One region of the Methylobacterium sp. HJ2 genome, then DNA from elsewhere that is predicted to be linked to it. Evidence: predicted binding sites of a transcription regulator. Region 1 holds the regulator's gene; each other region holds the start of a gene.
The links. The regulator LexA, encoded in region 1, represses DNA repair genes until DNA is damaged. The targets are predictions, from matches to a motif close to TGTTCNNNNTGTGTTCNG.

Region 2: the regulator LexA is predicted to act here: its motif matches at 2,496-2,513, upstream of ACS5RC_RS23210 (ATP-dependent helicase).
Region 3: the regulator LexA is predicted to act here: its motif matches at 2,589-2,606, upstream of recA (recombinase RecA).
Region 4: the regulator LexA is predicted to act here: its motif matches at 5,920-5,937, upstream of parE (DNA topoisomerase IV subunit B).

The regions. Positions count from the first base shown of each region.
Region 1 covers NZ_JBWJYM010000002.1:403,025-410,542, reverse strand. Annotated here, with positions in the region: gene ACS5RC_RS06500 (DUF2254 domain-containing protein) at 1-785, opposite strand, end outside; tRNA gene ACS5RC_RS06495 (tRNA-Thr) at 1,244-1,318, opposite strand; gene ACS5RC_RS06490 (hypothetical protein) at 1,594-2,109, opposite strand; gene ACS5RC_RS06485 (cobalamin B12-binding domain-containing protein) at 2,423-3,448, shown strand; gene ACS5RC_RS06480 (BLUF domain-containing protein) at 3,503-3,901, opposite strand; gene ACS5RC_RS06475 (c-type cytochrome) at 4,109-4,474, opposite strand; gene lexA (transcriptional repressor LexA) at 5,145-5,882, shown strand; gene ACS5RC_RS06465 (ComEC/Rec2 family competence protein) at 5,876-7,518, opposite strand, start outside.
Region 2 covers NZ_JBWJYM010000011.1:158,224-165,741, reverse strand. Annotated here, with positions in the region: gene ACS5RC_RS23210 (ATP-dependent helicase) at 107-2,485, opposite strand; gene ACS5RC_RS23205 (hypothetical protein) at 2,663-2,917, shown strand; gene ACS5RC_RS23200 (AsmA family protein) at 3,122-6,682, shown strand; gene ACS5RC_RS23195 (helicase-related protein) at 6,783-7,518, shown strand, end outside.
Region 3 covers NZ_JBWJYM010000013.1:2,358-9,875, forward strand. Annotated here, with positions in the region: gene ACS5RC_RS24175 (TonB-dependent siderophore receptor) at 80-2,215, opposite strand; gene recA (recombinase RecA) at 2,669-3,760, shown strand; gene ACS5RC_RS24185 (hypothetical protein) at 3,866-4,261, opposite strand; gene rpsL (30S ribosomal protein S12) at 4,855-5,226, shown strand; gene rpsG (30S ribosomal protein S7) at 5,413-5,883, shown strand; gene fusA (elongation factor G) at 5,917-7,518, shown strand, end outside.
Region 4 covers NZ_JBWJYM010000004.1:362,593-370,110, reverse strand. Annotated here, with positions in the region: gene ACS5RC_RS12940 (glycosyltransferase family 2 protein) at 1-440, shown strand, start outside; gene ACS5RC_RS12935 (SCO family protein) at 495-1,076, opposite strand; gene ACS5RC_RS12930 (phosphomannose isomerase type II C-terminal cupin domain) at 1,300-1,710, opposite strand; gene ACS5RC_RS12925 (hypothetical protein) at 1,888-2,082, shown strand; gene hslU (ATP-dependent protease ATPase subunit HslU) at 2,428-3,741, shown strand; gene ACS5RC_RS12915 (EamA family transporter) at 3,803-4,627, shown strand; gene ACS5RC_RS12910 (hypothetical protein) at 4,924-5,220, shown strand; gene ACS5RC_RS12905 (hypothetical protein) at 5,406-5,591, opposite strand; gene parE (DNA topoisomerase IV subunit B) at 6,026-7,518, shown strand, end outside.

The DNA.
Region 1 (7,518 bases):
TCGGGCAGGTCCGCCACCGCGCGCGAGGCCTGGGCGACGGGGTAGCCGGCGGGTACGTAGGCGCCCGGGCGCACGCGCAGCGCCACGACCACGCCCTTCGCCGCCGCCCAATCGGCCAGGGCGGCGGGGTCGAGGGCCTGGAGGTAGCCGCTGCCCGTGCCCGCGACCGCGCCGCCCCGCGGCGGATCAGCCGGCGGCGCGAGATCGGCCGCGTCCAGCGTCCGGGCGGCGACCGCCGCGCAGAGATCGCGGTGTACCGCGTCGACCACGGTCTCGACGTTGATGCTGGCGGCGATGTGGTGGACGAACCAGACCAGGGTGCCGAGGCAGATCAGCGCCAGCCCGATCGCCCCGGTGATGGCGAGGTGCGGCACGAAGGACTGCTCCGCGACGGTGCGCACGGTGCGCAGCACCGCCAGGGCGTAGGCGAAGGTGCCGAGGAAGATCCCGAGCACGACCTGGTTGCGCGCGTCGCGGGTGAAGTTGCGCAGCAGGCGCGGCCCCATCTGACCCGATGCCAGGGACAGCGCCGCGATCGTGATCGAGAAGGTCGTGCCGGCGACCCCGATGGTCGAGGACGCAATGGCGCTGAGGAGCGCGCGTGCGCCCTCGGCGCCGCCGGAATAGCCCCAGTGCGCGGCCGACGCATCCGGGCCGAGGTCCCGGGCGGCCTCGAACCCGATCCCGATCTGTCCCAGTAGCAGGCACGCGCACACGATCAGGGCCGGCCGCAGCCAGAACTGATCGCCCAGGATCTCGAGCCACGCGGCGATCCGCGACCTCATACCCGGGCTCCGACGACAGGCGCCGCGCCCGGCCGCGGAGCCCGAATCCGCTCCGGCGACACGTGCTCCGGCCGTGCCGCGGCCAGGGTCGATGGCTCCACGATCGTCTCCTCGACGCAGTGTCGGGCCGGGACGGGGGGAAGCCCGCGCGCGACGGGTCGGCTGCCGACCGCGGGGTCGGCTGCCGACCGAGGGGCACAACGTGCCGCGCCGAGGAATGTTCTCCGGGCCCGCGAGCCACTGCCACAGCCGCGCTCGACGCGGCGTCAGGCCAGTCGAGGACGCACGTGCGGTCGGACGGATTGGCGAGGGCGGATCACGATGGATCTACTTGTCGGAAATGCCCGTGCGCGCAGAGGGACGAGGCGTTCCGAGAAGCATCCGGAGCCGCGCCGTGCGCCGATAGGCTGCCGATGTCTCGAACAGATCCGCCGTTTACTGAAAACCTGCGCTGTTCGTGGTGCCGGTGGAGAGGATCGAACTCCCGACCTTCGGTTTACAAAACCGCTGCACTACCGCTGTGCTACACCGGCAGACGCATCGAACCCGTTGTCAACTCTGGCGGTTTCGGGGCGTCGGAGGCGCGTTTGACTACGTTTGGAGGCGCTTCGTCAAGGCACAAGGTCTCCCGCACGGTCCGGTCCCGGCCCTTTCGCACGGATCCGTCGGGCGCACCGGGAGACCCGCCCTGACCAGGGCAGGGATCTAGGCAGGGCGTATACGGCGCAGAGGGCCGGATCTCCTGGCAACCCGGCCCGGAGGGTGCCTCCCGGCGCGCCTGCGGGTTCGGCGGTCCGCGGCGTACGACCTACCGCCAGTCGTACGGATTGACCGGGGCCAGGATGTCTCTCAGGGCCTTCTCGGCGGGCCTGCGCTGCAAGGCCAGCTCGTGATCGATGGCCCGGACGAAGGCGTCTCGCCCGGCCTGCAGATCACGGCCGAGGCCGTCCAGCGGCTCCGCGAGCGCGACGTGCGTCGGATCGACGGCGACGATGTAGTCGATCCCGCAGGTGGGCTGGGCCGGGATGCCGGGATTGCGCAGCCAGTAGCAGAGGTGGACGCGCATGAAGGGCTCGCCCGCGCGCCTCTCGGCCCAGATGCGATCGACCCGGAAGCTCTCCGGCCGGAGCCGCTGCGCATAGGCGAGGGTCTGCTCCACGGTGACGAAGCCGTTCGTGACGTGAGCGCGGACCAAGCGCGTGGCCTCGGAGGCGGACGGCCGAACGGGATCGACGGATGCGCGAGCGCGCCCGGATGCCACGGCGTCAGGGCCGCTGGCGATGGCGCCGAGCATGGCGATGAGGACGAGGGCGGAACCGGCCAAGCGCATCCGCGGCACTGTATGGACCGGAGCGCGGCTGTCGAGGCCGGCGGACCCTTCGCCACGGGGTTTCGGAGGGCGACGCCGCCGTCTCACCCGGGCCGCCTCCTCATGCCGAGCGCCTTGCCGGAGCAACGGGCTGCATCGGCCGCTTCATGTCACCTCGCGATCAGGCCGTCTCGGCAGGGGACGTGGGCCGCGTCGCCGCGCGATCGGGACCCTCTCCGGGGGCGGAGTCCCCAGTATCCGCGCCGATTCGGCCGGCCCCTGGATCGCGCGGCCCGCGTTCCGAGGCCCGCCGCAGGCCGAGCGGGCCTTGCAGCCGCGCGCGTCGCGCGCCCGCGCGGGGGCGGGTTTTGACATCGGCGCCGGCTGCGGCTCTGATGCCCCGCAACGAGCGGCAGATCATCAAGGTCGCCGACACACCGACGCGGGGGCGGAGACGATGCAGGATCTAGCTTCGCTCGATGCGCGCGGGTCCGACCCGGCAATCCACGATGCCGAGCGCTTGGCGAAGGCCCGTCAGGCCTACGCGCGCAAGCGGGCGGCGGAAGAGGCGCGTGCGCGCTGCCTGGCGTTGGGCAGCGTCGTTCAAGCCGAGATCATCCCGCGGCTGGTGCTCCGGCACCGCGGCCTCGTGCCCGATCAACCCAAAGCCCTGGCCAAGCTCGAACCCGCACAGGTCGCCGGGTTCACGGACTTGGTGCTCGGCCCGGACGTCGCGCCCGCGGTCGATGCCTTCGCCGCGCTCGTCGAGAAGGGCTACGCCGTCGAGCACCTGTTCCTCGATCTCCTGGCGCCGGCGGCGGCCCTGCTCGGCCGGATGTGGGATGAGGATCTGTGCGATTTCCTCGAGGTGACGACCGGCGTGGCCCGCCTTCAGCTCCTCCTGTCGCGGTTTCGCGCAGACGGGCGTGCCACCGCGACCCTCGGTATCCGGCAAGTGCTCCTGATGAGTGCACCCGGGGAGGAGCATACGTTCGGCGTGCGGATCATCGAGCAGTTCATGCGCCGGGCGGGCTGGGCGGTGGCGAACGGCCTGGCGTCCCAGCCGGAGGAGATCGCCCGGCTGGTCGCCTCCGAATGGTTCGCCGTCGTGGGCCTGACGCTCAGCCACGAGGGCCGGCTCGAGCAACTCGCCACGGCCATCCGATCCGTCCGGAAGGCGTCCCGCAATCCCTTCATCGGCGTCATGGTCGGCGGTCCGGTCTTCCTGGCCCATCCGGATCTGGTCGAGCGGGTCGGAGCGGATGCATCGGCGGTCGATGCGCCGACTGCCGTGCTTCTCGCGCAACGATTGTTCGATGTCGGGCAGATCGCTTCGCAGAGTCGGGCCGTATAGGCCGCGTCGTCTCAGCCTCTCAGCCGAGGCGGCGAAGCCGTCCCTGCGCTGTGCTCAAGCCGGCATTGCCGCGAGACGCTCGAAGATCGTGAGCACCTGCTTCGGCGTCGCCCCTGCGAGCGCGCCGTCCGCGACCTCGGCCTGGGTCCACATCAACGACCGCGCGGGATCATCGCGCATCGCCCAGCCGGGAAACAGGCGTTCGCGCACCGGTTCGTAGGACAGCCGCTTGACTTCCAGGTGCCGATCGTCGCGCTCGATCCGGCCGTAGGTGGCCATCAGCGCCTCTTCGGAGCCCTCCAGCATCTGCAGATAGATATCCGCTCGGCAGATGAGGGCGCCCGTGATGCCGTCCCGGGTATTGCATCGGCGCGACTGCGAGAGGATGCCGTTGAGGATGGATTGATCGAATCCGAACGGGCGCGACGCGTAGATGAGCTGAAACACGATCATCGCAGCACCATCCCCCGATGCGATCGTCGCCCATGCTAGGACACGGATCGGTGCGAGGCTACCCTTGCAGCCGCCCTCCGGCTGCAGATGGGGAGGGCGGCCGAACCGGGCCGGCATGACCCGGGCTCTCGGCTCGCACCACCGCCGGAACCGGCCCCGGCGGCTTTCGTCGTGCCGCGCCCAGCTTGCGGCGCCGCGGCCCTATCGTCAGCTCTGCGTCTTGAGATAGGCGATCAGGTCGGTGATCTTCTTGTCGTCCGGATAGCCCTGGAAGACCATCTTGGTGCCCGGCACCTTGGCTTTCGGGTTCTTGAGCCACTCGTGCAGGTTCGCCTCGTCCCAGGTGAGGCCGGAATTCTTCAGAGCGGCGGAGTAGGTGTAGCCCTCGTAGGTGCCGGCCTTGCGCCCGACGACGCCCTTCAGGTCGGGGCCGACGCCGTTCTTCTGGAAATTGTGGCACGCCTTGCACGGCGCGAACGCCTTCTCACCGGCCGCCGGGTCGCCCGCATCCTGCGCGTGGGCAGCGAGGGGAAAGAGCAGAGCCAGACCAAATCCGACGATCGATGCGCGCATCATGTGTCCTCCAAGTGTTGTTTTGTCCCTGACAAGTACGGCGCAGCCTGCAAAGGACCAGCGGCCCAGCTGTCGCGGGGCGCCGTCGGCGCAGGGATTTCGCGGAGGCGTTGGATCAGCCGGCGGCAGAATCACTCGTCGCGTTGCCGCGGTCGCAGCGCGGCGGGCCGGCCTTCGTGCGTCCTGAGGTCTGCGATCACACGAATGTGTGACCCATCTCACAGAGCGCGGGTGGCCCGCATCCGGAGAAGGTCGAGAACGGCGATCCCCAGCGGAGGCAGGATGAGAAGTAGAGCGAAGATCAAGGCCACGATTCGTCTCCTATCGCGTGAGCAAGAACAATGCGCCGCGCAGCGGTCCTGTTCGACGGCTCTGGAGCGCCAGCGGATTTGCCGCAGCGCGAGCCGTCCGAGCCCGGACCGGCGCAAAGCACAGCGCTGAACATCCTTGGTGGCGGGCCGGCCCAGGCGGCGATCCTCGACCGGGAGACCGAACTCGTCGCAGGGATCCGACGCACTCGGAGCAGCACCGCGCCCTAACCGCGCGCAGGCGCGATCGCTCGGCCAGGCTTGCGGAACACTTGCGGAACGTTTAACGTGTTCGTGGTTTGTTTCCGAGGCCGTGGTTCGCGGTCGTCCTACCCGCTTGGTCCGAATGCGAGTGCCGCCCGATGCTGACGCGTAAACAGCTGGATCTCTTGCGCTTCATTCAGCAGCGGATGCGCGAGAGTGGCGTCCCGCCGTCCTTCGACGAGATGAAGGATGCGCTCGATCTCAAGTCGAAATCCGGCATCCATCGCCTGATCACCGCCCTGGAGGAGCGCGGCTTCCTGCGCCGCCTGCCGAACCGGGCGCGGGCCATCGAGGTGATCCGCATCCCCGAGAGCCTCGGCGAGATCGCGACCGCCGCTGCCGCCCAGGCCACCCCGCCCGAGGCGCGGCGCTTCACCCCGAGCGTCGTGGAGGGCGGCAAGGGCAAGACCCCGCCGCGCCCGGCCACGACTCATGCGACCGACGAGAGCGGTCGCGCGATCTCGATCCCCGTCATGGGCCGGATCGCGGCCGGCACCCCGATCGCCGCGATCCAGAACCAGAGCTCGGCCATCACCCTGTCGCCGGACTTCCTGGCGGGCGGCGAGCACTACGCCCTGGAGGTCCGCGGCGACTCGATGGTCGAGGCCGGCATCCTCGACGGAGACCTCGTGGTCATCCGCAAGCAGGACACGGCCAATACGGGCGACATCATCGTGGCGCTGATCGACGACGAGGAGGCGACGCTGAAGCGTCTGCGCAAGCGCGGCTCCTCGATCGCCCTGGAGGCGGCCAACCCTGCCTACGAGACGCGCGTGCTCGGGCCCGACCGGGTGCGGATCCAGGGCCGCCTCGTCAGCCTCGTCCGGCGCTACTGAAGCGATTCGTTCGCGGGCGCCTCGCTCTCGCCGGGTTCCTCGGCCGGTCCGCCCGGCTCGTCGGGGGGCGATCCCCGGATCGGCGGCTTCGGCGGTGCCGGATCCGGTGCGACCGCCGGATCAGACCTGCGAGCGGCGCGCGCCCGTGCGACGGCGAACCCGTCCGGGGTCGGGCGCAGCCCGACGGCGCCGTGCCGCGCGAGGTAGCGGCGGTCGATCACCAGGGACGCTTCGCAGCCGACGGGGGCCGCGAGGCTCGAGATCACGAGGGCGGCCCGGGCGCAATCCTCCGCGAAGGCGCGTCGGTCCTTGACCAGCGCCACGGCGCGCCCGTTCGCGAGCCGCGCCACGCAGCCGACCGGGTCGCAGCGGCCGGCACTGGCGAGTTCCGCGGGTCTGCGCCCGTCGCCGTCCGCCTTCAGCCATTGCTCCAGCACGAATCCGGACGGTTTCCCGAGGATCGCGAGCCGGCCATCCGTCCCGCGCAGCACCGCGCCGGAGCCCTGGCGATCGACGTAGAGGTCGTAGCGCTCCGGCACGGCGGCCAGCCCGAGCCCCGCGAGGCCCGGCGCGAGCGCGAGCCAGCGCAGGCGCGATGCCGGCAGGGTGGAGAGGACCAGCGCCCCGGCGAGCAGCCCCAGGGCGGCGGAACCGAAGGCCGGCACCACCAGGATCGCGCCGCCGAACCCGGCGATCCAGCCCGAGATCGCCAGCATGCCGCGCACCGCCTGCCCCATCAGCCACCAGACCGGCAGGTCGAGGCCGAACGGATAGGCGAGGATGCCGATCACCGCCGAGGGCATCACCGCGAGCGAGACCAGCGGCAGCGTCAGCGCGTTCCCGACGATCCCGAAGGGCTGGACGGTCTGGAAGTGGAACGTCGCGAAGGGCGCCGTCGCGACCTGCGCCACCAGCGTCGTGGCGAGGGTGCCGACGATCCCCGAAAGGGCTCCGGCGACGATCCGCCCGAGCCGGCCGGCGCCCTCGCGCCGGAACAGGCGCCCGTCGAACAGCCGGGCGCAGGCGATCAGGCCCGCGACCGCGCCGAACGACATCTGGAAGCTCGGTCCGAGCAGCCCCTCGGGCTCGCGGGCCAGGGCCACGAGGGCCGCGAGCGCGAGGTTGCGAATCGACAGGGCCGGGCGATCGACCAGGATGGCCCCCAGCATGATCAGGGTCATCACCAGCGAGCGCTCGGCCGCGATGTCCCAGCCCGAGAAGGCGCAATAGGCGCTGACGCCCACCATCGCGACCGCGGCGGCGATCTTCTTGATCGGCCAGAGCAGGGCGAGGTGCGGCACGAGGGCCAGCGCCGCGCGCACCAGCCAGAACACGACGCCGGCCGCCAGCACCATGTGGAGCCCGGAGATCGAGACCACGTGGTAGATCCCGGCGGCGCGCAGCACGTCGTTGGTGCCCGGCGCGATCAGCCCGCGTTTGCCAGTGACGAGCGCCGCCGCGACGGCGCCCGCCTGCCCCCCGTTCGCGTCCGCGATCCGGCGCGTCAGCGCGTTGCGGGCCGCATCGATCCCGGCGGCGGTGCGCAGGGCGAGGCCGGGCGGCTCGGCGGGCGGCACGATCTCGATCGGGCCGATGAGCGAGCCGACCGCGCCGATCCCCCGGAAATAGGCGTCTC
Region 2 (7,518 bases), on a different contig from region 1:
CCGGGACAGCACGGCATCCGGCACGCCCGCGATCCTCGCTCGCCCCGTGGGGCGGTTCCGGCCGGCCTTGCCGCCCTCGAAGTCCGGGCTTGGCCGGCGGGACAGCTCAGCCTGGCTGGATGAAGCTGTCGAGAACCATCTTCCGGCCGGCCTTGTCGAAGTCAACGGTGAGCTTGTTGCCGTCGACGCCCGCGACCGTCCCGGGGCCGAACTTGGTGTGGAAGACCCGCTGCCCGCCCTGGAAGGCCGAGGGCGTCCCCGTCGACTTGGCGATCAGCTCGCCCTCGATCTCGCGCGGGCCGCCGGGGCGCCCGCCGGCGCGTCCGCCCGGCGCGGAGCCGGCGAAGCCGCGGCCGCCGGTGGCGGCCTGGGCCCGCTGCCAGCCGGGCGTGCCGTAGGAGGAGGCGCCGAACGGCGCGGGGTTGCGGTCGAAGCGCGAGGCGCCGGCCGCGAAATGGGCGGGCGCCTCGACGACGTCCACGGCCGCCTCCGGCAGCTCGTCGATGAAGCGGCTCGGGATCGTCGAGGACCACAGGCCGTGGATCCGGCGGTTGACCGCGAAGGAGAGCTTGGCGCGCTTGCGGGCGCGGGTCAGGCCCACATGGGCGAGGCGCCGCTCCTCCTCCAGCCCGGCCCGGCCGCTCTCGTCGAGCGCCCGCTGGTTCGGGAACAGCCCGTCCTCCCAGCCCGGCAGGAACACGGTGTCGAACTCGAGCCCCTTGGCGGCGTGCAGCGTCATCAGCGAGACGCGCTCGGCGCCCTCGGCTTCGGAGGCTTCCATCACCAGCGAGACGTGCTCGAGGAAGCCCGCGAGATCGGGGAACTCCTCCATCGAGCGGACGAATTCCTTCAGGTTCTCCAGGCGGCCGGCGGCGTCGGCCGAGCGGTCCTTCTGCCACATCTCGGTGTAGCCGGATTCCTCCAGGATGGTCTGGGCCACCTCGGAATGCGGCTGTGTCTCCACGGCCCGCGCCCAGCGCGAGAAGCTCTCGGTCAGCGCGCGCAGCGTGGCGCGGACGCGGGGCTTCAGCTCGTCCGTCTCGCACAGGCGGCGGGCGGCGAGCAGCAGCGGCACCCGCTCGGCCCGGGCGTAGGTGTGGAGCTGCTGCAGCGTCGCGTCGCCCAGGCCCCGCTTCGGGGTGTTGACGATGCGCTCGAAGGCGAGGTCGTCGGACGGGTTGGCGGTGACGCGCAGATACGCCAGCGCGTCGCGGATCTCGGCCCGCTCGTAGAAGCGCGGGCCGCCGATCACCCGGTAGGGCAGGCCGAGCTGGACGAAGCGGTCCTCGATCTCGCGCATCTGGGCGGAGATCCGCACCAGCACGGCGATCTCGGAGAGCGGATGCTTCTTCGCCTGCAGCGACTCGATCGCCTCGCCGACGTGGCGCGCCTCCTCCTCCGAATCCCAGGCGCCCGTGACGGTGACGCGCTCGCCCAGGGCGTCCTCGGTGCGCAGCGTCTTGCCGAGCCGGCCCTCGTTCTTCGCGATCAGCCCGGAGGCGGCGGCGAGGATGTGGCCGGTGGAGCGGTAGTTGCGCTCCAGCCGCACCACGGTCGCGCCCGGAAAGTCGTGCTCGAAGCGCAGGATGTTGTCGACCTCGGCGCCGCGCCAGCCGTAGATCGACTGGTCGTCGTCGCCGACGCAGGCGACGTTGCGGTGGCCCTGGGCCAGGAGCCGCAGCCAGAGATACTGGGCGACGTTGGTGTCCTGGTACTCGTCCACGAGAATGTAGCGGAACCGGCTCTGGTAGGTCTGCAGCACGTCCGGGTTCTCGCGCCAGAGCTTGAGGCACAGGAGCAGCAGGTCGCCGAAATCCACGGCGTTCAGGGTCGCGAGCCGGGCCTGGTAGGCGGTGTAGAGGGCGCCCCCCTTGCCGAAGGCGAAGGCCGAGGCTTCCCCCGGCGGCACCTGCTCGGGGCCCAGGCCGCGGTTCTTCCAGCCGTCGATGGCGTGGCCGAGCGCGCGGGCGGGCCAGCGCTTCTCGTCGACGTTCTGGTCGGCGATCACCTGCTTCATCAGGCGGATCTGGTCGTCGGTGCCGAGGATGGTGAAGTCGGATTTGAGGCCGACGAGCTCGGCGTGGCGGCGCAGGATCTTGGTGCCGATGGCGTGGAAGGTTCCGAGCCAGGGCATGCCCTCGCCCGCCGGCCCGACGAGCGCGCCGATGCGGTGCTTCATCTCGCGGGCGGCCTTGTTGGTGAAGGTCACCGACAGGATGTCGTAGGGCCGCGCCCGCCCGGTCGCGATCAGGTGCGCGATGCGCGTCGTCAGAACCCGGGTCTTGCCGGTGCCGGCGCCCGCCAGCACCAGGACCGGTCCCTCGGTGGTCTCCACCGCGCGGCGCTGCTCGGGGTTCAGGCCCTCGAGGTAGGACGCGGCGCTCGGCCGCAAGCCGCCCATGGCGCGCGCGGCGATCGAGCCGCGCGCCGCGCCGGCGGCACCTTGCTCCGGGTCTGCGGATGCGGAATTCTCATGGTCCTGCATCGTCTCTCCCTGGACCAAAACACGAACGGCGTCGAGGCCCGGGCCGGTCCGCGACCGCGCGCCCGGTGGAACCCGCCGCGGCCCGGCCGCGTCGACATCCCGAGACCGGCGCCGACAGGCGCCTCGAACTCGGCGCCGATCGGCGCCCTGAACCCCACGGAACCGATGAGTCGCTCCATGAGCCGCACCCTCCGCACCGCACCGATCACGCTCGCCGCCCTCGTGGCGGTCCTCTCGGCGGGGCCCGCCCTCGCCCAGATCGGCCAGACCAACCCCAACGCCGCCAACTCGACGATGATGCAGCAGAACCAGATCCGCGGCGTCCAGCAGGACCTCAACGCGCAGACCAACGCGAACCGCATGGAGATCCAGCGCAACCAGATCTCGCAGCCCCCGATCAACACGGCCCCGACGGTCGCCCCCCGCCGCTGACCGCCGCGGCGCGCAGACCCCGACAGTCGGCGGCAGGCAGGCGTCGTTTCCGCGGGCAGCCCCCCTGGCGCAGAGGGCGGCGCGGCATGCTATGTCCCGCGCGGGAGAGGGCAGGGCGGCCGCGCCGGGCGGGTTCCGCAGCCATGTCCCCGAACGTGACCCCGGACCGGCCGGTGCGGGTGGGCTGCAGGCGGAACGAGAACGGTGCGTGACCTTCTGACCGCGCTCGCGGGCGCCGTCATCCTGATCCTCGTCGCGGCGCTCGCCGCGCCGCCGTTCATCGATTGGCAGGCCCATCGCGCCCTCGTCGACCGCGGCATCGCCCGCTCGCTCGGCCTTCCGGCCCGCAGCGAGGGCCGGATCGCGATCCGGCTGCTGCCCTCGCCGCACCTGCGGCTCGACCGGCTGCATCTCGGCGGGGAGGGGAGCGCGCCGGCCCTCGACGCCCGCGGCGTCGAGGCCGAGGTGGCCCTCGCGCCCCTGCTGAAGGGGGAGTTCCGCTTCACCGAGACGCGCGTCGGCCGAGCCGAGGTCCGGATGCCGGTGAGCGACGGCGACGCGCTCCTCGTCCCGGCGGGCCTCGGCGACAGCCTGCGCGGCCGCGACCTCGCGGTCGAGGATCTGCGGATCGAGCACCTGCTCCTCACCACGGTCGTGCCCGCCACCGGCCGCACCGACCAGCTCTACGCCCAGGATCTCAGCCTCCAGGCGCCGGCCCTTGCCGGGCCCTGGCGGGTCGAGGGATCGAGCGGCGGCCTGCCGTTCCGCCTCGCCACCGGGACGATCGGCGACGACGGCGCGGTGACGCTGAAGCTCTCGGGCGGCGGCGACACCCGCCCACGCTTTGAGGCCGACGCCCGCCTCAGCCTCGCGCCCGTCCCTGGAGCCGGGCGCGGCGAGGATGCGGCGCTCGCCGTCCGGGCCGAGGGCTCGGCGCGGCTCGTGGTCGGCCCTCCGACCCAGGCCGCCGGCGAGTACCTGCCGTTCTCGCTCTCCGGCAGCTTCAAGGCCGAGGGGCCGCAGGTGCGGTTCGAGACGGTGAGCGCGGAGATCGATCCCGGCGGCCGGCCGCTGCGCCTCGCCGGCAGCGGCCGGCTCGACCTGCGGCAATGGCGGGCGGGCCTGACGCTCGCGGCCCGCCGCCTCGACCTCGACGCCTTCCTGGGCTCGGGCGGCGGCCAGGGCTTGATCGCCCGCGGCTTCCCGCGGGAGGGCAGCGGCCTGCCGGTGATGCTCGATCTCGACCTCGCGGTGGAGAGCGCCGTGCTCGGCGCGGCGGAATGGTCCGACCTCGCCCTCGTGGGCACCCTCGACCGGACCGGCGGCCTCGTGCTGCGCCGGCTCGGCGTGACGGCGCCGGGCGAGGCCGCGCTCGCGCTGAGCGGCTCCCTCGACACGGCGCCGGCCCTGAGCTTCACCGGCTCCGCCTCGCTCGCCGCGCGCCGATCCGACGGGCTCGGGCGCTACCTGCGCCGGATCGGCCTCGACGGACCCGCCCTGGCGATCCTCGACGGCCGCCCGGTGGAGGCGAGCGCCGAGGTCTCGGCGGCGGCCGCCGCTCTCTCGCTGCGCAACCTCCGCCTCGGCCTGGGCCCCGCCACGATCACCGGCAACGCCCGCTACACCGCCGCCGACGGGGCCGTGCGCGCGCGTCTCGCGGCGCAGATCGCGGCGCGCGGGATCGACATCGCGGCGCTGCCAACGCTCGGCGGCACGATCGCGAGCCTGCGCGACACCGATCTCGGGCTGACGCTCGAGGCTCGCGACGTGCGCTACGGGACGGCGGGCTCGGGAGAGGGCACGATCGCGGCCCGGATCCAGACCGACGGCGCGAGCCTCGTCGTCGACAGTCTCGACGTGAGCAACCTCGCGGGCGCGAGCGCGGCGCTGTCCGGGCGGATCGGCCTCGACGGGACCGGGCGGATCAGCGGGCGGCTGGCCGCGCCGGTGGCCGCGCCGCTCCTCGGCCTGCTCGAGCGCTTCTGGCTCGACGAGATCCGTGCGGTGCCCGCCTTCCTGCGCGCCGGCAGCCTCGATCTCGGGGTGACGGTGGAGCGGATGCCGGGTGCGCCCGCGCTGCAGGTGAAGGCTTCGGGCAAGGCCGCGGGCGCCAGCCTCTCCCTCGCGCTCACCAGCCGCGCCGGGATCGTCGAGCGGGCCGAGACGGAGATCGCGAGCCCGCGCGCCGGGCTCTGGTTCGGTCGCGGCGACATCGCGGGCCTGCAGCAGCCCGGGAGCCTGAAGCTCCTGGCGACCCGCGGGCGCGAGGGGCTGGCGCTCGAGGCGAGCGGCACCGTCGCGGGTCTGAGCCTCTCCACCACCCGGCCGATCCGCCTCGGCGCCGGGGACGGGATGCCGGAGGCCGGCGAGATCCGGGCCGAGACCGCCGATCTCGCGCCCTTCCTGACGCTCGCCGGCGCCGCCGCCCTGGCGCCGGGCCCGTGGCCGGCGGCCCTGACGATCGGGCTGGAGGGCGCGGGCAGCGGCACCCGGGCCCGGGTCTCCGGGCGCCTGTCCGGCGAGGCCGCCGAGGCGCAGCTCGTCCTCGCTCCGGACGGTGGGCTCACCGGCAGCGCCGCGTTCGGGCGCCTGTCCGTGCCGCAGCTGGCAGCCGCCCTGGTCGGACCCGACGAGGCGACCGGCGGCCCGCGCCCGTGGCTCGGATCCGCGGCGCTCGACCTGCACGCGGGCAGCCTGGACCTCGGCCGCGGCCTCGTGGCGACGGACGCCACGCTCAAGCTCGACCGCACCGACGGGACGCTCGCCCTGCGCGACCTCTCGGGCCGGCTCGGCGACGGCCGGCTCACCGGGTCCGTGAGCCTCGCGCCGCGCGGCAGTGGCCTCACGCTGTCGGGGGAGGGCCGGCTGGCGGATGCCTCGATCGCCGCGCTCTCCGGGGGGGGCGCCGTCACCGGCCGTCTCTCGGCGAGCCTGCGCTTCGGCACCGGCGGCCCGGCGGCGGCGCTCGCCGGCAACCTCGCGGGCAGCGGCGAGATCCGCCTGACCGATCTCGCCGTGCGGGCCATCGATCCGGACGCGCTCAACCGCGCGATCGGGCGGGCTCTCGAGGTCGACGACCCCCTGCGCGAGGGCCGTCTCGCCCAGATCGTCGGCGAGGAACTCGGCCGGGCCGGCGCCCAGGTCCGCGGATCGGTCACGGCGCCCGCGACCGTCGTCGGCGGGGTGCTGCGGGCCGGGCCCCTCGACCTCGATCTCGGCGCCGGGCGCTGGACGGGCAGCCTCGCCTTCGATCTGCGGAGCAACCGGCTCGACGCACGCGGAACCCTGGCCGGCAGCGGCGTGCCCCGCGGCTGGACGGGCGGTGTGCCGACCGTGCAGCTGAACCTCTCGGGTCCGGTCGCGGCCCCCGACCGCGGCCTTGACACCGGCGCGCTGGGCACCGGCCTCGCCGCGGTGGTGCTGCAGCGCGAGCTAGAGCGGATCGAGCTGTTCGAGGCCGATCAGGTGGAGCGCCAGCGCCGCCGCGCGCGGATCGAGATGGACCGGATCCGTGCCGCGGCGCTCAAGGCGGCGGCGGAAGCCGAAGAGGCCGCCCGCCTAGCCCGCCTCAAGGCGCAGCAGGCCGAAGCCGAGGAGGCCGCCCGTCAGGCCCGGCTCAAGGCGCAGCAGGCCGCGGCCGAGGAGGCCGCGCGCCAGGCCCGCGCCCGCGAGGCCGAGGAGGCGGCCCGCCGCAATCAGGCGACCGCACCGCCCGCCGACGAGCCGGCGACGGAGTCGGGCCGGCCGGCCGGCGCCCAGCCGTAGGCCCGTCTCCGGTCGAGATCGCCCTGCGCCGTCCATTGACAGGGCTGTCCGTCGGCCCACTCTCCTCTCGGGGCGCGGCGCCGGGCCGCCAGGGGCAAGCATGGCACGCAAGCGCGTCCAACCGACGATCGAGATCCTGATCGAGGCGCTCGGCCGTCTCGGTATCCCGTTGCGATCGGTCGATCTCGAGGCCCTGCGCGAGCAGCTCGATCTGCCCGAGTTCGGCGGCCATGTCGCCGATGCCCGCGTCGCCGCGGCCCTGCGGTCGATGGCGGCGCGGCGGGCCTTCGCGGAGACCGGCACGGCCGCGATCGCCCGGGCGATCCCCGCCCTCAAGCCGATCGTCACCCAGGCGCTCGCGATCTCCTGGAGCCTGCGCACCGCGATCCCGCTCCTCGACGACGGTCGCCTTGCGCTGCGGCTCGAAGGACCGCCCGAAGGCCTCGCGTCCGAGATCCTGCGGGAGATGGCCGAGGGGAACGATCCCGCGCGGCGCCTCGACGAGCTGCGCGGCGCCGTGCGGACCACGTCTGACCGGATCGTGCGCGACCTGCGCAAGCCCGTGGAGCGCCTGCGCGCCCAGATCGTCGCGGACCTGCGCGAGGTCGGAGCCGATGCGGGCACCTACGTGGACGCCCTCGACCGCTCGCTGCGCTCGCGCCAGTTCCGGGTCGGCCCGAACCTCGCGCGCTCGCTCAACGACACGCTGACGCCGGTGCGGCGGCGCGCCAAGATGGTGGCGCGCCAGGATTCGCGCCTGCGCCGCCTGCGCGATCAGGTCGGCTTCGGTGCCTATATCGAGAAGTTCGCGGCCGCGCGCCGCCTCGGCCGGCGCA
Region 3 (7,518 bases), on a different contig from region 1:
CCGCGGCGCCCGCGCGGATCACCGGCGCGCCCGCGCCGGAGCGGCCGGCGCCTCGATCGGGCGGATGCGAGCCCCGCGCTCACATCCGCGCGGTGATCGTCGCCAGCACCGTCAGCGGCGCGCCCGGCAGGTTGTTGAACTGGTTGAACGGCTGCTCGATGTAGCGGGCATCCGTCAGGTTGCGGGCGTTGACGGCGAAGCGGTAGCGCTCGACATCGTAGAACACGGCCGCGTCGAGGCGGTTGTAGCTGCCCACCGTGAAGCTGTTGTTGAGGTCGCCGAAGCGGTTGCCCACATGGGTGAGGCCCGCGCCGAAGCCGAGACCGCGCCAGGGGCCGTCCTGGATCTGGTAGGTCGACCAGACGCTGGCGCTGAACTCCGGCGCGCCGATCAGCCGGTTGCCGATCGCGTAGGTGGTGTCCTTCGTGATCCGGGCGTCGAGATAGCCGAGCCCGCCGATGATTTTCCAGCCGGGCAGGATCTCGCCCGCGATGTCGAACTCGACGCCCTCCGAGCGTTGCGCGCCCGTGATCACCGAGAAGCCCGTGTTGACGGGGTCGGCCGCCGAGACGTTCTGGCGGTCGATCCGGAAGGCGGCGGCGCTCAGGGTGAGGGTGGATGGGATCAGGTCGTAGCGGGCGCCGACCTCGTACTGCACGCCGGTCTCGGGCGGCGGGTTCGTGGCGCCCAGCACGTTGTCGGTCTGCGGCTTGAACGAGGTCGTGTAGCTCGCGTAGAGCGTCAGCGGCTCGACCGGGCGGTAGACGAGGCCGACACGCGGCGAGATCCCGAACAGCTCCTGGTCCGGGGGCGTCGCCTGCGTCGCGCTGGTCCGGCTGACGTAGAACTGGCTGCCGAAATCCGCCCGCGCCCCGAGCAGGAGCTGCAGGCCGGCGCCGAGGTCGATCTGATCCTGCAGGTAGAGCCCGTACAGGGCGGTCCGCTGCTGGATCGCGTTCTGGAAGGTGAAGGGGCCGTAGGTGCCCCGCGGTGCCGGGTCGAAGAAGCTCGTGCCGCTGAAGCTCGACTGCACCGAGTACGACTTGCGGAAGCCGTTGGTGTACTCGAAGCCGGCCAGCAGCGTGTTGCGCAGGCCCAGCACGTCGAACTTCGCCACCAGTTCGGACTGGGTGTCGATCGCCGCGAAGGTGGTGTCGGTCGCCGTGCTCCGGCGCGTGACCTGGGTGCCGGCGGCGTTGACGGCGGTGGAGCGCACCGCGAAGGCGTCGAAGCCGCCCGACTGCACATTGACGACCTGCCGCAGGGTCACGGCCGCGTTGAGGTCGTGCTCGGCCCTGAGCGTCACGAAGTTCGATTCGCCGTTGTAGCGGGAGTTCGGGGTGCCGTAGTAGCGCGCGACGTCGTCCCGCGGCACCCGGCCGTTCCGGGCGATCAGGCCCTCGTCGTACTGCGAATCCTGCCGGGTCACCTCGGCGAGGAGCTCGACGCGGGTATCGGGGGCGGGCGTCCAGGTGAAGGCGGGGGCGACGAAGTACCGGGTGTTGGTGCGCCCGTCGCCGAAGTTGCGGAAGGTCGGGTCGTCCTGGGCCGCGAAGCTGACCCGCGCGGCCAGCCCCTCCGCCGCCGGCAGGGCGCTCGACACGGAGCCCTGGAGGCGGGCGAAGCCGAAGCTGCCGCCCTGGAGCGTGAGGTCGCCCGTGGGCTCCGCCGTGGGCCGCCGGGTGACGATGTTGACGAGGCCGCCGGGATCGCCGCGCCCGTAGAGCACGGAGGCCGGTCCTTTGAGCACCTCGATCCGCTCGACGTCGGCGAGGTCGCGCTGCGTGGTGTTGAAGGTGTTGGCCTGGCTCAGGAGCACGCCGTCGATGGCGTAGGTCTGGGTGCGGAAGCCGCGGATCACGAAGGTGTCGGAGCGGCCCTGGATGGTGCCGCCGGACTGCACGTTGCTGACGTTCTGGATCGCGTCGGCGAGCCGCACGTCCTGCTGGTCGACCAGCACCTCGCGCGGCACCACCTGGATCGACTGGGGCACGTCGCGGATCGCCGTGTCGGTGCGGGTGGCGGTGCCGGAGCGGCCGGCCCGGTAGCCCGCCACCGGCCCGGTCGCGGCCTCGCCCGTCCCGGTGACGGAGAGTTCCGAGAGCACCACCTCCGACTCGACCGGCTGCGCCTGCACCGCCGACAGCCAGAGCGGCGCGAGGCCGCCGAGCACCATCGCGGCGCCTGCCGGCCCGCCCCTGCCCGTTCTCGTCATCGCCGCGTCTCCGATCAGGTTCGCCGGGGCCGGGGGCCGCGCCGTCGGACCGTTGAGCGCGCGAAGACGTGAGAAGACAAGCGCCGACGATCGAGTGATCTTCGCCCGACGCGCGTTTGGAGACACCCGTATCCGAGACTCAACACCCTCGAATGCGAATAGTTATAAAGTCTTTCCCGGAAGTTGCAGCCTCAAGCCACCTGCAACAGGCACGCACGATCGGCCGGACAGCCCGCCGGCAGCTGCGGACGCGCTCCGAATACGGCGCGGCGCGCCCGGCCGAGCGGGTCCCGGCCCAGGCCAGGGCCGGCCGGAGGGAATGCGGATCCGGTGGATGCCGGCCCTCGCCCCGGGGGCGCCACCCTTGCGCAATGAGAACAAAAAGAGTACATAAACGACAGCCGGGGCGCGATTGCGAACGGCGCCCAACCCCCGCATAAGGATGCCGCCGCGATGGCCCAGCCCGCCCTGAAAGCCGTGGATACGCCCAGCATGGACAAGGACAAGTCGAAGGCGATCGACGCCGCTTTGTCCCAGATCGAGCGCGCCTTCGGCAAGGGCTCGATCATGCGGCTCGGCAAGAACGACAAGGTCGCCGAGGTCGAGACGGTCTCGACGGGCTCGCTCGGGCTCGACATCGCCCTCGGCGTCGGCGGCCTGCCGCGGGGCCGGGTGATCGAGGTCTACGGGCCGGAATCCTCGGGCAAGACCACGCTGGCGCTCCACACGATCGCCGAGGCCCAGAAGAAGGGCGGCGTCTGCGCCTTCGTGGACGCGGAGCACGCCCTCGACCCGGTCTACGCGCGCAAGCTCGGCGTCAACCTCGACGACCTGCTGATCTCGCAGCCCGATACCGGCGAGCAGGCCCTGGAGATCACCGACACCCTGGTGCGCTCGGGCGCCATCGACGTGCTGGTGGTCGATTCGGTGGCCGCGCTGACGCCGCGGGCCGAGATCGAGGGCGAGATGGGCGAGAGCCAGCCCGGCCTCCAGGCCCGCCTGATGAGCCAGGCGCTGCGCAAGCTCACCGGCTCGATCTCGCGCTCGAAGTGCATGGTGATCTTCATCAACCAGATCCGGATGAAGATCGGCGTGATGTACGGCAGCCCGGAGACCACCACGGGCGGCAACGCGCTGAAGTTCTACGCCTCGGTGCGCCTCGACATCCGCCGCATCTCGACCCTGAAGGACCGCGACGAGGCGATCGGCAACCAGGTCCGCGTCAAGGTCGTCAAGAACAAGGTCGCGCCGCCCTTCAAGCAGGTCGAGTTCGACATCATGTTCGGCGAGGGCATCTCGAAGGTGGGCGAGCTCGTCGATCTCGGGGTGAAGGCCGGCATCGTCGAGAAGTCGGGAGCGTGGTTCTCCTACTCGAGCCAGCGCCTCGGCCAGGGCCGCGAGAACGCCAAGGGGTTCCTGCGCGACAATCCCGAGATCGCCGCCAAGATCGAATCCTCGATCCGCCAGAACTCGGGCCTCGTCGCCGAGAAGATCCTGGAGAACGCCAAGCCGACCGACGACGAGCTCGACGAGGGCGAGGCCTAGAACGCGGGCGGGCCGGACGGTCCCGCCGCGCAGAGGATCACGAACGCGAAAGGGCGCCGGACCAGGCAGGTCCGGCGCCCTTTCGGCGTCTCGGGAGGCGCCGCCTCAGCCGTGGTGGCCGGTCGGCTCGAACAGGAAGTCGTCGATGCGCGGGATGCTGACCCCGAGGCCGCCCTGGAGCGGGCGCGACAGGCGCCAGGGCCGATCGGTGCGGGCCCGGATCGCCTCCGAGGGGCGCAGGCGGCGCAGGGTGCCCGCGTCCGTCACCTCCTCGATGGCGAGGAAGCCGTAGACCTGCAGCCGCGAGGCGGTGAGCTTGGTCTCGCGGTCGCCCGCCGCGACCGCGAGGCTGCCGGTGGCGTAGACCGCGTCCATCAGGCTGCGCTGCTCGCCCCGGCGCCGGATCTGGCCCTCGCGCACATCCCCCTCGCCCGGGGCGAGTCGCGCCGGCGCGCGCCGGAACGGAACCACGTTGTCGGACGCCGTCGAGACGCTACCCATACGCATCACCCTGGTACGCGAACCGCAGATCCGGCCGGGCGAGCCCCGCCGGAGATGCGGACAATTCGACGAACCGGTTTAATCTTCCGTGAGCGACGCCCGGGCACCCTGTCCCCGCCTTGGCCAGCGACGCCCGGAAGGGAGCACGGCCCCGCCCGCGGACGAGGCGCGGACCCGCTCGCAGGACGTCGCCGGAAACCGCGCGTTAACCTCCGTCCGGGCCGGGATTTGTGCCGGTTCGGCATTGACGCGGGCCGCCAGGGCGTCTAGAAGCGCGCCACTTCGGTCGGCCCTGGGCTGCCGCGGGCGTGAATCGCAAGCCTCGCTAGACTGGCAAGCCTCGCTAGCGCGCCCGCATGATACCGAAGGCTCACATCGCCTGACGTCTCGTCAGATCAGTAGGTACGAGCGCGCCTGTACCGGGAGTGCTCCTCTGCCGACAGCGCGCCACGGGTCCTGACCGACCCCTGGCGCATATTCGTTTTGCGACGCTGCCCTCTCGGGGACGCGGCGCAGCCCGCGCCCCGAGAGGGACGCTCAACGACGTGGACAGGATCGCGGCAGCACGGCGATCCGGAGGAAGAGGGCACAGGATGCCGACGATCAACCAGCTGATCGCTCAGCCGCGCAAGGCTCAGAAGGCCCGCAACAAGGTGCCGGCGCTCAACGCCTGCCCGCAGAAGCGCGGCGTCTGCACCCGCGTCTACACGACGACCCCGAAGAAGCCGAACTCGGCGCTCCGCAAGGTGGCCAAGGTCCGCCTGACCAACGGCTTCGAGGTGATCGGCTACATCCCGGGCGAGGGCCACAACCTTCAGGAGCACTCCGTGGTGATGATCCGCGGCGGCCGCGTGAAGGATCTGCCGGGCGTGCGCTACCACATCCTGCGCGGCGTGCTCGACACCCAGGGCGTCAAGAACCGCAAGCAGCGCCGCTCCAAGTACGGCGCCAAGCGCCCGAAGTAAGACCGGCGGCGCGACGCGCCGGACGACCGCGCGGGGGCCCGGAAACCGGGCGCCCACGCAAGACGGCCGAAGCAAGGTTTTCGAGCTCCGGCCGGGTTTCCACTGCCTCACAAGGATGTCGCCGGCGGTTCCCGCTCAAGGCGGCCTGCGTGAGGTGCTCAAGTCGATACTTTTCGAGAGTCTCCCATGTCCCGTCGTCACTCGGCCGAGAAGCGTGAGATCATCCCCGACCCGAAGTACGGGGATATCGTCCTGACGAAGTTCATGAATTCGATCATGTACGAGGGCAAGAAGTCGACCGCCGAGCGGATCGTCTACGGCGCCTTCGACATCGTCGAGAACCGTGCCCGCGCCAACCCGATCGAGGTGTTCCGCGCCGCGCTCGAGAACGTCGCCCCGGCGATCGAGGTCCGCTCCCGCCGCGTCGGCGGCGCGACCTACCAGGTCCCCGTCGAGGTGCGCACCGAGCGCCGTCAGGCCCTGGCCATCCGCTGGCTGATCCAGGCCGCCCGCGCCCGCAACGACCGCACCATGGTCGAGCGCCTGTCCGCCGAGCTCCTGGACGCCGCCAACAACCGCGGCAACGCCGTCAAGAAGCGGGAAGACACGCACCGGATGGCGGAAGCCAACCGCGCCTTCTCGCACTACCGCTGGTAAGCGGCCCCGAAGCCTTTCTCCGGAGAGATCCCGATGCCCCGCACGCATGCGATCGAGGACTACCGCAACTTCGGCATCATGGCCCACATCGATGCCGGCAAGACCACGACCACCGAGCGGATCCTCTACTACACCGGAAAGTCCCACAAGATCGGCGAGGTCCATGAGGGCGCCGCCACGATGGACTGGATGGAGCAGGAGCAGGAGCGCGGCATCACGATCACGTCCGCCGCGACGACGTGCTTCTGGCGCGAGAAGCGCCTGAACATCATCGACACCCCCGGCCACGTCGACTTCACGATCGAGGTGGAGCGCTCGCTCCGCGTGCTCGACGGCGCCGTGTGCGTGCTCGACGGCAACCAGGGCGTCGAGCCCCAGACCGAGACCGTGTGGCGCCAGGCCGACAAGTACGACGTGCCGCGCGTGGTCTTCGTCAACAAGATGGACAAGGTCGGCGCCGACTTCTTCAAGTGCGTCGCCGACATCATCGATCGCGTCGCCGGCAAGCCCGTCTGCCTGCAGCTGCCGATCGGCTCCGAGTCGAACTTCCAGGGCGTCATCGACCTCATCAAGATGAAGGCGATCGTCTGGACGGGCGAGGCGCTCGGCGCGAACTTCAACGAGACCGACATCCCGGCCGACCTGCAGGACCAGGCCGTGGAGTACCGCACCAAGCTGGTCGAGGCCTGCGTCGAGCTCGACGACGAGGCGATGTCGGCCTACCTCGACGGCACCGAGCCGGACATCGAGACGATGCACCGTCTCGTCCGTAGGGCCGTGCAGCTGCGCGCCTTCCACCCGGTGCTGTGCGGCTCGGCCTTCAAGAACAAGGGCGTGCAGCCGCTCCTCGACGCCGTCGTCGACTACCTGCCGTCCCCCGCCGACCGCGGCGAGATCAAGGGCATCGACTTCAAGACCGAGGAAGAGACCGTCCGTCACCCGACGGATACGGATCCCTTCTCCATGCTCGCCTTCAAGATCATGGACGATCCCCACGTCGGCACGATCACCTTCTGCCGCGTCTACTCGGGCAAGATCGACTCGGGCGCCAACGTCATCAACTCGACGCGCGACAAGAAGGAGCGCGTCGGCCGCATGCTCCTGATGCACGCCAACAACCGCGAGGACATCAAGGAAGCCTTCGCGGGCGACATCGTGGCGCTCGCCGGCCTCAAGGACACCCGCACCGGCGACACCCTGTGCGACCCGGTCAAGGCCGTGATCCTCGAGAAGATGGAGTTCCCCGAGCCCGTCATCGAAATCGCCGTCGAGCCGAAGTCCAAGGCCGACCAGGAGAAGCTGGGCATCGCCCTGGCGAAGCTGGCCGCCGAGGATCCGTCCTTCCGGGTTTCGACGGACCAGGAATCGGGCCAGACCATCCTCAAGGGGATGGGCGAGCTCCACCTCGACATCAAGGTCGACATCCTGCGCCGCACCTACAAGGTCGACGCGAATATCGGCCAGCCGCAGGTGGCCTACCGCGAGAAGCTGACCCGCCGTCAGGAGATCGACTACACCCACAAGAAGCAGACCGGCGGCACCGGTCAGTTCGCCCGGGTGAAGTTCATCGTCGAGCCGAACGAGCCGGGCGCAGGCTTCTCGTTCGAGTCGAAGGTGGTCGGCGGCTCGGTGCCC
Region 4 (7,518 bases), on a different contig from region 1:
CCCATGGCCGGACGCCGATCGCCACGATCCGCCAGCTCGGCCTCCTGCGCGGCCTCGCGGTGCTCGCCCTCGTGCCCGGCACCGTCCTCTCGGCGCTGCTCTACCCGCCCTACCTCGTGCTGACGCTGCGCGACCTGCTGCTGCGGGAGGTGCCGGCGGAACCGAGCTTCTGGGCCAACCTGCCCCAGGGCCTCGCCATCACCCTGTTCTGCAGCGGCCTCGCCGCCCTGACGCTGCCCGCGGCGCTCGGCTGCCTGCGCCGGGGCTGGCGCGACCTGATCCCGTTCGTGCCGGCGCTGCCGCTGTACTTCTGCTGCGTCGGTCTGGCGGCGTGGCTCGCGGTGATCGAGCTGGTCCGCGCCCCGAACCGCTGGAACAAGACCGAGCACGGGCTGGCGCGCAGCTCGCGCAGCGGCCTGCTGCGGCCGGGCGGGCGCTGACCGGTCCGGGGATCCGCCTGCGGATCCCCGTTCCATGCGCTCTCAGACGCGTGCTCAGATGCGCTTGGCGAGCTCCGCGGCGGTCTCGTCGGCCGGGCGCATCAGATTGAGGGCGCCGAGGAAGCGGTTCTGCCCGTCCATCACGTAGACGAGGGCGGTGTGCTCCATGGTGTAGTCGCCGTCCTTGGCCGGGACCTTGCGGCTGTACGCGCGGTAGCCCTTCACGGCGGCGGCGACCTGCTCGGGGCTGCCGGTCAAGCCGACGATGCGCGGATCGAAGCTCGACAGATAGGTCTTGAGGCTCTGCGGCGTGTCGCGCTCCGGGTCCACGCTGATGAAGGCGACCTTCATCGCCCGGGCTTTCGGCCCGAGCGCCGCCATCACGTCCGAGATCTGCTGGAGCGTGGTCGGGCAGACGTCCGGGCAGTGGGTGAAGCCGAAGAAGACGAGATGCGTGGCGCCCGCGAAGTCCCGCTCGGTGACGGTCTTGCCGTCCTGGTCGACGAGGGTGAACGGTCCGCCGACGCCGGCCACCGCCTGGGGCGCGCGCTCGGGCATCAGGGTGAACACGGCCGCCCCGGCGATGCCGACGAGGCCGAGGCTGAAGGCGATGAGGGGCACGAGGGCGCGTCGCATGACATCGGCACCGGTCAGCGCGCTGGCGCGCGGGAGCGCCGCAACAGCACGGGACGCGCCGCGAGGCAACCCGGCACGACGCCGCCCGGGCCGGCACAGGCCGGGCCGCGCTCTGCGCCGATCCGCGATGGGGCGCCGTCCGGGATCGCGGAACGCGGCGCCGCGGAGAGCCGGGCGACGGCCTGGCCGCCGCTCTTGTCCGTGCGGGGACGGAAGCCGGGTCTCAGGCCGGGACGCAGCGGCCGTAATCGTCGGTGACGCGGACGATGTCGTTCTCGTCGAGCAGCGCGCCGTACTGAACCTCGATGAAGACCAGCTCGGTCTCCCCGGCGTTGCGGATCCGGTGCGTCGCGTTCAGCGGGATGTGGGTATGGTCGCCATCGGTCAGCGCGGTGATCTGCCCATCGATCTCGACCTCGGCCTGGCCGCTGACAACAGTCCAGTGCTCGGCCCGATGATGATGATACTGCAGCGAGAGCCGCTGTCCGGGAGCGACGGTGATGCGCTTGACCGTATAGCCCGCGCCAGTCGCCAGAACTTCCCAGGTTCCCCACGGTCTCTGATCGCGTTCTCCCGCCTGATAACGGACTGCTTTCGCGTCCGAGAACGATTGGGCAGGAGGAATCACTGTCATCGTCTTTCCCTGTCTCGAGTAGCCGCAATATTGTTCCCGATTCCCCGCTGAATGTCTGTGGCTTCCGCGTCACAGCTGCCGCAGTGCAACATGGCGAGACCGTGACGACCTGGGGTCCGAAAGGGAGCTTTGAACCTTGAGCGTAGCTGCGCGTTGGCACCGCGCAGGAGTTGATCAATGCCGAACGGTCTCTGGGTCCATCTGTGTGAGACATCGCGCGAGCTGACCTGGGTCGGCTCAGGCGAGTGCTGCAACTGGTGCGACGTGAAGGAGCTTCGCTGCGACGCCGTCGCGGACGAGGATTTCGCCTCGGCCTCCGAGATCTTGGTTTCGGACGAGCGCCGCCTTGACTGGCGCCCCGGCGGGCGCTGATCGGCTGCGGCCCGTCCTGGGCGTCTGCGCGAACTGACGGCGCCTGCTCCGTAAGGCCTCTGAATACCCGGCCGGTGCGCCTGTCGCCCCGCCGATCAGCCCTGGCGCAGCGCGATGGCGGCGTCCTCTCGGGTCGCGGACCCGACGCCGCCTCCCGTCCGGGACGCCGCGTCGGGCATGCCCGCCCGCCCCGGCCCTGGAAAGCGGTCGCGGCCGCGCTTAGATCGTCGGGATGCGCGAGCCCGCCGACCTTTCGACCCCGGCTCGGTCCGGACGGTGCCGGACCGCCGGCCGATCCGGTCGGGATCGTCGGGTACGCGCGCGGCTCGATCCGGCTGGAGTTCGATGACGACCTTCTCTCCCCGCGAAATCGTCTCCGAGCTCGATCGCTTCATCGTCGGGCAGCACGAGGCCAAGCGCGCGGTGGCGATCGCGCTGCGCAACCGCTGGCGCCGACAGCAGCTCGAAGGGCCGCTGCGCGAGGAGGTCGCGCCCAAGAACATCCTGATGATCGGCCCCACGGGCTGCGGCAAGACCGAGATTGCCCGCCGGCTCGCGCGGCTGGCCGGTGCGCCCTTCCTCAAGGTCGAGGCGACCAAGTTCACCGAGGTCGGCTATGTCGGCCGCGACGTCGAGCAGATCGTGCGCGATCTCGTCGAGGTGGCGATCGGGCTGACCCGCGCCGAGAAGCGCAAGACCGTGAAGGCCAAGGCCGAGGCGGCGGCCGAGGGACGCATCCTCGACGCCCTCGTCGGCCCGACCGCGAGCCAGGCCACCCGGGACAGTTTCCGCAAGAAGCTGCGCAACGGCGAGCTCGACGACAAGGAGGTTGAGCTCGAACTCGCGGGCGGCTCTCCATCGGGCCTACCGATGTTCGAGATCCCCGGCATGCCCGGCGCCTCCATGGGGGCGATCAACATCGGCGACGTGCTCGGCAAGGCGCTCGGCGCCCAGCGCGGCAAGCCGCGCCGCATCACCGTGCGCGACGCGCACGCGCCGCTGCTCGCCGAGGAGAGCGACAAGCTCGTGGACGACGACGCGCTCGTGCGCGAGGCGATCCGCGAGGTCGAGAACAACGGCATCGTCTTCCTCGACGAGATCGACAAGATCTGCGCCCGCGAGGGCCGCGCCTCCGGCGACGTCTCCCGCGAGGGCGTGCAGCGCGACCTGCTGCCGCTGATCGAGGGCACCACGGTGGCGACCAAGCACGGCCCGGTGAAGACGGATCACGTGCTGTTCATCGCCTCCGGCGCCTTCCACGTCTCGAAGCCCTCCGACCTTCTGCCCGAGCTGCAGGGCCGCCTGCCGATCCGGGTGGAGCTGCAGCCGCTGACGGTGGAGGATTTCAAGCAGATCCTGACCGCGACCGAGGCGAGCCTGATCAAGCAGACGGTGGCGCTGATGCGGACCGAGGGCGTCACCCTCGACTTCTCGGAGGATGCGATCGACGCGCTGGCCCGCGTCGCCGTCGAGGTCAACGGCTCGGTGGAGAATATCGGGGCCCGCCGCCTCCAGACCGTGCTGGAGCGGGTGATCGACGAGATCTCCTTCACGGCGACCGACCGCGCCGGCGAGACGGTGCCGATCGACGCCGAATACGTGCGCGCCCGGGTGGAGAGCCTCGCGGCCAACGCCGACCTCAGCCGGTTCATCCTGTAGCGGCGTGCCTGCTCCGCCCCCCTCCGGCGCGCTGCTCCCGGTCCTGGCCCTCGTCGCCGGCATGGTCTCGCTGCAGAGCGGGGCGGCCATCGCCAAGGGGCTGTTCCCGCAGGTCGGCGCGGCCGGCGTCTCGGCCCTGCGCGTCGGGTTCTCGGCGCTGATCCTCGTCGCGGTCTGGCGGCCCTGGCGGCGTAGCCTGCCGCCGCGCGAGGGCGGGTTCATCGCCGTCTACGGCGCGGCCCTCGGGACCATGAACCTGATGTTCTACCTCGCGCTCCGCACCATCCCGCTCGGGCCGGCCGTGGCGATCGAGTTCACCGGACCCCTCGCCGTCGCCCTCTCCGCCTCGCGCCGTCCGGCCGATCTGCTCTGGATCGCTCTCGCGGTGGCGGGGCTCGCCCTGCTGCTGCCCTTCGGCGGGACCGGGGAGGCGGCGGGACTCGATCCCGCGGGCGTCGCCTTCGCCCTCGGCGCCGGGCTGGCCTGGGCGCTCTACATCCTGGCGGGCCAGCGCGCCGGGCGGCACGACGGCGGGCAGGCGGTGTCGCTCGGCATGCTCGCGGCCGCGATCCTGGTCGCGCCCTTCGGTCTGGCGGAAGCGGGTCCTGCCCTGTTCGCCCCCGGAATCCTGGCGGCCGGGCTCGCCGTCGCGCTCCTGTCGAGCGCCCTGCCCTATTCCCTGGAGATGTTCGCCCTGCGCCGCCTCGACCGGCAGGCCTTCGGCGTCCTGATGAGCCTGGAGCCGGCGATCGCCGCGCTCGCGGCCCTCGCGCTCCTCGACGAGCGCCTCGGGCCGCCGCAATGGCTCGCGATCCTCTGCATCATCGCGGCCTCGGCCGGCGTCACGGCCGGTTCCCGCCGCCGCAAGCAGGCCCCCACCCCCTGACCTCAGCGCATGGGTGGATGCTGCGCTGCACATGCGCGGGCGGCAATGCGCCTGGAACCCATTGTTAACAATGAACTATGAGATCCAGGCACGATGCCGCAGTGCAAAATATCCGCCCTCGGTTAGGAATTTTGAACTATAAATCCGGAGCTTCTCGGCGGGCGCCGTGTTGGTCAGTCACGAAACCCAATCGATCCTGTCGTTCGACGGGACATCATCCGAACAGGCCGCTGCAACCCAGGTGCATCGCGCATCTGGATTGCCGTTGCCGGATCGGACAGCGTGAAGGAACGACCATGACCCATCGTACCCGCTTCGTCGCTGGCCTCGCCCTGGCCCTCGGCCTCGCCGCCTCGCCGAGCTTAGCGCAGACGTTCGACACCGACAGCGCCAGCTACAATCGCGACGGCACGCTGAACGTTTGGGGCGCCCACATCACGCCCACCTCGCCCCGCGGCGGCCTGCTTGGCGGCGTGACCGGCCTCGTCGGCGGCGTGGTCGGCGGCACCGTCGGCGCGGCCGACGACATCGTGACGGGCTCGATCGCGCCGCGCCGCGCCGGCCCCGCGACGGGTTACGGCTACGGCTACTGAGACCCGCGTCGATTCGGGCGGATCGCTGGATCCGTCACGGGTCGTAGCCCCTGATACAGGGCTGTCGATGGCGGGGCGCCGAGCCCCGCCATTGTCATGAGAAGCCGTCGCACGCCGGATGCTGGGCCCCGGACCAGGCCGGACGCCGGATGTTCGGGAATGCCTTCCGCCGCGGCGGTCTGGCGTCAGACGAAATAGGTGATCGTCGCCGCAACGGTGGTCACCGCGGTCGCAGCCGCGATGACGCCCGGGGAGAACAAGAGCGAGCGCCGCAATGCCGTCGGCGCATCGGGCCACCCGAATGCTTCGCCGGCAGCGCGCTCCGCACGCACGAGGCTGGCGTGGCGGGTGAGGGCGTCGGGCTTGCTCATCGCATCGGGCTCCCGAGTCTGGCCCCGTCTCAGGTCTCCGACCCCGGAGAAACGGCAGAGCTTAGCTTGCAAGATAACGTACGGCGTTCGCGCCGGTTCCCGGACGCGAGCCGGGATGCGAGCCATCGTATCCGCGCGATGCTGTAGAGGACGTTGACGACGATCCGGCGACGGCCGAGACGCGCACGAGGCGTCGGCCCTGCCCGGCCGTTGCCGCTCCCCTGCCCGATCAGGCCTTCTTAACCAACCCCGTCCCATGTCATGGAACGGTCTCCGCGACGGAGGGCCCCGAGTGCGAACCGGGCCCTGCGCCGCGATAACCCCTTTCTGTTTCCGGTTTGTTCCGGTACGGTAAGAGGATGAAGGCGCATGCAGCACGGTCTCGTTCCCAGGCGGCTCCCTCTGCCGCCAAGCCCCGATCGCGGAGCGCTCGCGTGAGCGACCCCGCACGCGATCTCTTCGTCGGGGCCAAGCCGTCGATCGACGGCAGACCCGCGCCCGACCGGCGCAAGCTCATAGACGGCGTCGCCGCGGCGCCGATCGCCGCCGTGCAGGCTGCCGAATCCGGCTACGACGCCTCCGACATCGAGGTGCTGGAGGGACTGGAGCCGGTCCGACGCCGGCCCGGCATGTATATCGGCGGCACCGACGAGCGGGCGCTGCACCATCTCTTCGCCGAGGTGATCGACAACTCGATGGACGAGGCGGTGGCCGGCCACGCGAGCTTCATCGAGGTGGAGCTCGAGGAATCGGGCGCTCTCGTCGTCACCGACAACGGCCGCGGGATCCCGGTCGACCCGCACCCGAAATTTCCCGGCAAATCGGCGCTCGAGGTCATCATGACCACGCTGCACGCCGGCGGTAAGTTCGACTCGAAGGTCTACGAGACCTCCGGCGGCCTGCACGGCGTCGGCATCTCGGTGGTGAACGCCCTCTCGGACCTCCTCGAGGTCGAGGTCGCCCGCAACCAGACGCTCTATCGCCAATCCTTCTCCCGCGGCCTGCCGCTGGGCGCCCTGGAGCCCGTCGGCCGGGTGCAGAACCGGCGCGGGACGCGGGTGCGCTTCCACCCCGACGCCCAGATCTTCGGCGCGCTGCGCTTCGACCCGCGTCGCCTGTTCAAGATGGCGCGCTCGAAGGCCTACCTGTTCGGCGGCGTCGAGATCCGCTGGCGCTGCGCCCCCGCCCTGCTGGAGGGCGTCGAGGACGTGCCGGCCGAGGCGGTGCACCGCTTCCCCGGGGGCCTGCGCGACTATCTCGCCCGCGACATCGCCGGCAAGGAGCTCGTCACCGATGCGATCTTCTCCGGCAAGGTGACGAAGCCGGGCTCGCACGGCTCCCTCGAATGGGCGGTCGCCTGGATGGTGACGGAGGACGGCGTCTCGGCCTCCTATTGCAACACCATCCCGACGCCGGAGGGCGGCACCCACGAGGCCGGCCTGCGCGTCGCTCTGCTGCGGGCGTTGCGCGAGCATGCCGAGCGGGTGAACCAAGCCAAGCGCATGAATGCCGTCACCACCGACGACGTGATGGCGACCTGCGCGTCGATGCTCTCGGTCTTCATCCGCGAGCCCGAGTTCCAAGGCCAGACCAAGGACAAGCTCGCCACCGTCGAGGCCTCGCGCATCGTCGAGACGGCGATCCGCGACGCCTTCGACCATTGGCTCGCCGCCTCCCCGGCCCAGGCCAACAAGCTCCTCGATTGGGTGATCGACCGGGCCGAGGAGCGCCTGCGCCGCCGCCAGGAGAAGGAGGTCGCCCGCAAGAGCGCGACGCGCAAGCTGCGGCTGCCGGGCAAGCTCGCGGATTGCTCGGCCGCCGGCACCGCCGGCTCCGAGATCTTCATCGTCGAGGGCGATTCGGCCGGCGGCTCGGCCAAGCAGGCCCGCGACCGGGCCACCCAGGCGATCCTGCCGCTGCGCGGCAA